One region of the Paenibacillus sp. FSL H7-0756 genome, then DNA from elsewhere that is predicted to be linked to it. Evidence: predicted binding sites of a transcription regulator. Region 1 holds the regulator's gene; the other holds the start of a gene.
What was found. The regulator CtsR, encoded in region 1, represses protease genes until heat stress. The targets are predictions, from matches to a motif close to ATGGTCAATAAAGGTCAAACA.
Positions count from the first base shown of each region.

Region 2: the regulator CtsR is predicted to act here: its motif matches at 2,107-2,127, upstream of clpP (ATP-dependent Clp endopeptidase proteolytic subunit ClpP).

Region 1 covers NZ_JBBOVT010000001.1:1,611,567-1,614,981, reverse strand. Annotated here, with positions in the region: gene NST04_RS07110 (protein arginine kinase) at 1-1,062, opposite strand, end outside; gene NST04_RS07105 (UvrB/UvrC motif-containing protein) at 1,091-1,615, opposite strand; gene NST04_RS07100 (CtsR family transcriptional regulator) at 1,646-2,107, opposite strand; gene NST04_RS07095 (GNAT family N-acetyltransferase) at 2,470-3,415, opposite strand, start outside.
Region 2 covers NZ_JBBOVT010000001.1:640,646-644,060, reverse strand. Annotated here, with positions in the region: gene NST04_RS02740 (PdaC/SigV domain-containing protein) at 1-554, shown strand, start outside; gene NST04_RS02735 (GDSL-type esterase/lipase family protein) at 709-1,347, shown strand; gene clpP (ATP-dependent Clp endopeptidase proteolytic subunit ClpP) at 1,423-2,019, opposite strand; tRNA gene NST04_RS02725 (tRNA-Arg) at 2,213-2,287, opposite strand; gene NST04_RS02720 (sugar-binding transcriptional regulator) at 2,581-3,415, shown strand, end outside.

The DNA of each region.
Region 1 (3,415 bases):
ATGTTGTGATCCCAGTGTCTCCCGGAGCAGCTTCGCCCGGTACATATCGCGTTCAGTAGGCGACAGCTCGTCACCGAACAGCTTTTGCAGAAAGCCCGGCTGAGTCTTAACATTCAGCTCATTGAGCACTGAAATCGAAGGCCCTTCCAGAATCCCCAGATCTACACCAAGCCGCAGATCGGAGAGCCGCTGTGCCGATTCTTTCAGTTCCATCACAGCAGCATAGGCCAGAATTCCGTAAGAGCGCTTGATACGGTCAGTAATCCGCAATGCGGAATCCGCCAGCAGGCGTTCACGCGCATTCCGCTCATGCTCTATAATCTGGGTGACTACGCTGTGAAGATTCTCAATAATCTCATTTTCGGTCTGTCCCAGCGTAATCTGGTTCGAGATCTGAAAGATATTCCCTACTGCTTCGCTGCCTTCACCATAAATCCCTCTAACGGTAAGCCCCACCTGATTGACTGCGGATAAAATGCGGTTGATCTGATGCGTCATCACCAAGGCCGGCAGATGCACCATAACCGAGGCTCTCAGCCCTGTTCCCACATTGGTGGGACAGCTTGTTAAGTAGCCTCTGCGGTCATCGAAGGCGTAATTGACAGCAGCCTCGAAAATATCATCGATGGCGGTTGCCCTTACCCAGGCTTCTCTGACCTGCAGCCCCGGGAACAGGCATTGAATGCGGAGATGATCCTCCTCATTGATCATAATGCTGACCGACTCGTCCTCATTAAGAATGACTGCCCCGCCTTTGGAATCATCCGCCAGGTTAGGACTGATAAGGTGCTTTTCTACCAGCACTTTTTTGTCCAGCTCACCCAGCTCATCCAGTCTCAGCAGTTCAAAGCTGCCGAAATCTGCAGAGGCATCGCCCTGAAATACAGGGGCAAGCTGCTCCAGCACCTCCTCCGACTGCTCTGTTGTAGCGAGCAGCGGGAAAGGAAGGTGCTCCAGATTACGGGCGATACGCATACGGCTGCTGATGACAATCTCCGAATGACTGCCGCCGCAGCGCATCCATTCACTAAGTGCTTGTTCGGTATACCGGAGACTTGACATGCCTGATCCCCCCTATATATCAAAGACTTTACTCTTGTGGCAATTCTTTTTCAAGCTTGCGGATTCTGTCCCTCAGCTCAGCTGCGGTCTCGAACTCCTCCTGCACAATACTCTGCTGTAATTCCTGCTTCAGCTCGTCAATCTGACGCTTGCACATAATCTGTGCGCCAGCCCGCTTGGGAAGCTTGCCGACATGTGCTGTACTGCCATGCACCCGTCTGAAGAGCGGGTCAAGCGTACTGTCGAAATACTTATAGCAGGAGCTGCAGCCGAACCGTCCCAGCTTGCTGAACTGTGAATAGGTCATGCCGCAGTTTTCACAATGCAGACCCTGCACACTTTGTGCTGCTGCTGATTTGCCCTTGCCCGAGCCTTCCAGATCCAGGAGACCGGAAAGCAAGCTGTGGATTGAGAAGCCTCCCGCAGTTCCGGGAATCAGTTCACCCTTCTCCCGCGCACAGCTTTCGCAAATATGAAATTCCGTCTTCTCCCCGTTCACGATCTTCGTGAAGTGGAGTGTAGCCGGTTTGACGCCGCATTCCTGGCATAGCATGAGCGGTGTCCCTCCTTACCATTTGACAAATTATTTGCCCAATAAAGAGATTAGCATAGCCTTCATAAGCTTGGCACGAATCTCATCCCGGTACGGCAGATTAACCGTCAGGCATTCCCGGGAAACCGCAGACCGCATCAGACACGCTTCACGTTTGGAGAGGAAACGGGCCTCCTCCAGCTGATAAATCAGCCCTTCGGCAGAATTCTGATCAATATCATTCCCTATCGTGGAGTTCAGATGTGCGTATAAGGCCACATTCTGAGGCAGCTCATAGCGCTGAATCCGGATATATCCGCCCCCGCCCCGTTTGCTCTCCACCACATATCCCTTTTCCAATGTGAAGCGTGTACTGATGACGTAATTGATCTGTGACGGGACACAGGAGAACTGGTCCGCCAGATCATTGCGCTGAATTTCCACCGTACCTTCGGGACTTTCATGCAAAATATTCTTCAGATATTGTTCAATAATATCGGAGATATTACGCATCACTCATCCTCCAGTGTGTAAGCATTGGTTAAATCTGTGCTGCGCCAACGCCTGCCGCCCAGTGACATGCTCTTAAGAACTTAACCCGGGCAATGCAATAAGAATCGGCTGTAATAGCCTCTGCACTGCGCTTTTCTCTAAATGTTACATTCCTGAGAACGATCCTATCCGGCCTGCGTTGACTTTGACTTTCTTTGACTTTTTCATATTATAACATATTCTCACTGAATTCCAAGGGGTTACTCTTATTTTTTACTTTTTGGCTGTAATGTATTCCGGTTGCCTGCTTAGTTCACTGAATTGGGGCGTTATGTATAGGAAAGCTCCTCCGCTTCCAAGGGAAGAAGAAGAGCCGTTCGCTGTCAGAAAAAATCGAATAATGCCGTCTCGGCCTGCGGAATCAGCGCTTCAAGCCAAGCAGTCGCCTCAGCAGTCCCGGATAATTGTCCGTACTTTGCCGCCTGAAGCGGACGTTTGTATCCCATCAGCAGCACAGTAAGCGTGCCGATACTGCATTCCAGGTCAGCCTCTGACCGCTCGCCCTGAATCTGGATAAGCGTCGCCTCCCCGTGCTCCGACACCGTCCACCGCCATAACCCGTTGTTCCAGGGCGCATGCTTATCTTCAATATAAAGCACCCGCTCCCGGTCACCCTCCGGCACATTGAAGGTCACGTTCTCCACAAAAGCCTTAGCATTGACGATTCGCGCCATGAAGTATGGATAATTCTCCTGTGCAATCCGCGGATCAGGAAGGAGGAAGGGCAGAATATCGTCAGCAGGCACCAGCTTCAGCTGTGCAGCCGTTATCATGGAGTCATGATTGGCAAGGAAGGTCCACAAGCCCTGGCGGGCAAGCTCGTTCCCATAGATGAACTCATCTATGACCAGCTCCTGCTGCACTATTTTATACAGCACATAGCCTTCCGGTTGACCCTCCTCTGAATAAAACACACAGGAATGCGTATCGTCATCAAGCACACTTTCCTTCCACCAGGTCTCAGTGCGCTGGAGAGTCCCGTTATACCTCATGGCGAATTGGCCGTACAGCTGCTGGAATACTGCAAGATCAGGAGTATCGCGTTTCACGCTGCCCTTAATCTCCTTCTTGTGCGGGAACTTCCCTACCGGAAGAGTGTACTTCTTATATTCACAATAGATCTCCCATCCGAATTTACGGTAAAAGGGAATCAAGAATGGATGCAAAAAGGACAATGTCTGACCGGCTTCGTTCATTGTCTGGAGCGCATGGGTCAGCAGATGGGCCACATACCCCTGCCGGCGGTTCTCCGGCCAAGTAGCTACACCG
Region 2 (3,415 bases), 970 kb from region 1:
GGCTGGATTATCCGCAGGTCAGCGGCTTGGCAAGTGCAGAGGCAGAGAAGGCAATCAATGATACGATTAAGCAGACTGTCTTGAGCTTTGCGAAAAGCGCTGAAGATCAAATCACCAAGAAAGCGAAGGATGACCGGCCGTACGAATTTGAAGGCGGCTATGTAGTCACTTATAATCAGGATGGCGTACTCAGTCTGGTGACTAATCAGTACGAATATACCGGCGGTGCTCACGGGATGACTTACCGCAATGCGTTCACCTTCTCGCTCAAAGACGGCAAGCGTCTGCTGCTGGGCGATTTGTTCGGGGCCAATCCCAATTACAAGAAGCAGCTCAATGCCAAGCTGACCAAGGAGCTTAAGGCTAACGGAGGCTATCTGGGCGGGTTCAATGGTCTGAATACGGAGAAGTATTTCTATTTAAAAGAAGGTAAAGCCGTGCTCTTCTTCCAGTTGTACGATTACACGGCATATGCTGAAGGCTTCCCGGAATTCACCTTCAGCTTCAAGGAACTCCTGCCGGACGGAAGCAGTCCGTTCGCAGCGCTTAAATAATAGATCTTCATAAGAATGCCCTTGTGCCTCCTCCGGGAGATGCAGGGGCATTCTTCATGTGCAGGGCCTAATCAGCCTGCCCTGCCGTTACCACTTCACCCGGATAGTCATAAGCTATAGAAGGCAAGCAGCTTATAACGGGGAGGAAAAGGTTATGGTCTATGCTTATACAGCAATCGGGGATTCACTTACAACCGGCTTCGGGGCACTGCCCGGTAACGGCTTCGTCCCCGTCTACCGGCGGATTGCGGAAGGGAGGCTGGGCACGCCGGTGGTGCCGGCCAATCTTGGTGTCAACGGTCTGACCACCGGGGGGCTGAAGCAACGGCTGAGGAGCTCCAATGTCTACCGGACAGCGGTGAAGGATGCGCAGATCATTACGCTGTCGATTGGCGGCAATGACTTGATTAAGGCAGCCCGGGCAGCCGGGCCCCGGCCCGGTGAATTCCAGGGCTTGCTGCAGCAGGCGCTTAGGGATTGCAAGCGTAACTACAGCGACATCATGGGTAGCCTGACACAGCTCAAAGCAGGTTCCCGCAGCCCCTATATCCTCCGGGTGGTCGGCCTTTATAACCCATATCCCCAGGTGGATGAAGCAACAGATTGGGTGCGGGAGTTCAACCGCTATGCCGCAGGCTACAGCAGTAATAACGTTGGGTTTGCTTCGATATATCATGAATTTGCCGGTAATGAGCGGGGGCTGCTGTTCCTGGACCATATTCACCCGAACGGCAGAGGCTACCGTGTAATTGCTGGCAAGCTGGATGCCCTGGGGTACGGAGGCTTGAGGTAGGCATGAAGAAAGAGGCTGTAACATGACCGGACCGGTCTGTTACAGCCTCTTCGTGTATGCATTGGAGCAGCTTACTTATACGCCTGTCGGCAGGGTCTTCTCAATTACCTTGTCGACGATGCCGTATTCGGCAGCGTCTGCAGCGCTCATGAAGTAGTCGCGGTCGGTATCCTTCTCGATCTTCTCCAGCGGCTGGCCTGTACGCTCGGACAAGATGCGGTTCAGCTTCTCACGCAGCTTGATGATGCGGCGGGCGCGGATCTCGATATCTGAAGCCTGGCCCTGGGCACCGCCTAGCGGCTGGTGAATCATGATTTCACTGTTCGGCAGGGCGAAGCGCTTGCCCTTGGCACCGGCGTTCAGCAGGAACGCTCCCATGGAAGCGGCCATACCTACACAGATGGTGGATACATCCGGTTTAATGTATTGCATTGTATCGAAGATTGCCATACCCGCTGTAATGGAACCGCCTGGGCTGTTCACATACAGGTGAATATCCTTATCCGGGTCCTCGGCAGCCAGGAAGAGCATTTGTGCGATGATCGAATTGGCTACCACGTCATTAACCTCCGTTCCAAGGAAAATGATGCGGTCCTTCAGCAGGCGGGAATAGATGTCATAAGCGCGCTCACCGCGGTTGCTCTGTTCTACTACCATAGGAATATAACTCACGTGGAAAACCTCCTTGAAATTGGTGCTTCGAATGTGTTCATTTTTTACTGTTACCGTATTAACCACATGATAAACAAATTCAAACAAAAAGTCAAAGAAAGTCAAACTTACTTTCAAAAAAAAGAGCCCTCAAGCGGCTCATTGGTTAAATATAATATAATCGGTACTAAATTATGTACAATCTTGAAAATAATGGCGCGCCCGCCAAGAATCGAACTTGGATCTCAGGCTTCGGAGGCCTACGTCATATCCATTGGACCACGGGCGCAACAGAAATTATTATAATATACTTTTTGCACAAAAGCAATGTGTATTAAGCAACCTGATCAAAAATAGTTTTGTCCGCCTCCATTAAGAGAGCCGCAGATTCGCCTCCTGCCTGCTGCGTGCCGGACAAGCCCATGTATAAGATGAAAGCGGGCTGAGAATTATAGTCTCGGAACACTTGCACTTGGCGTCAGTTTTGGGTTAGAATATGGGTGGGACTTAAAAAGTTAACCCGGGACATTTTGAGACCACGAACAAGGGATAAGAGAAAGACGAAGTTGCAGGAGTGAAAGCATGCGTAATCTATTGGAAATCCAAAAGCAGCTTCTGCCTGATCTCATGGAAACCCTTAAGAGACGGTATACGATTCTACATCAGATCATGCTGTCCGATATTATTGGGCGCAGGACGCTAGCCGCATCGCTTGATATGACCGAGCGGGTACTGCGCGCCGAGACGGATCTTCTGAAATCGCAGGGGCTCATTGAGATCGAGAGCGTCGGTATGCGCATTAGCGATGCCGGTCGCAGACTGCTTGACCTGCTGGAGCCGGTCGCCAAGAGCCTATTCGGCCTGGATGATCTGGAAGAGAAAATTCGTACTACGTACGGTCTCACCAAAGTAATTGTGGTACCTGGCGATTGTGAGACATCTCCGTTCACCAAGCGTGAACTGGGGCGCGCAGGCTCTAAGGCACTGCTCAGCGTACTGCGCAGTGACGACACGATTGCCGTCACGGGCGGATCAACCCTGGCCGAGATGGCCGATCAGCTGACCCCGCCGCTATCCCTTTCCTATAAGAACGCCTGGGTTGTTCCGGCGCGCGGAGGACTGGGAGAGAGCATGGAGATACAGGCCAACACCATTGCTTCAACCATGGCCAAACGGATTGGCGCCAATTACCGTCTGCTGCATGTGCCCGATCTGCTTAGCGGAGACGCTTATCAGTCGCTTGCGCAGGACTCCAATATTGGAGAGATTGTACAAATTATCCGCAGATCGCGTATTATTGTACATGGAATAGGTGATGCCATCGAAATGACCCACCGCCGCAAGCTGGACTCCGGGACGATCTCAGAGATTCAGGGGGAGGGTGCTGTAGCCGAATCCTTCGGATACTACTTCAATG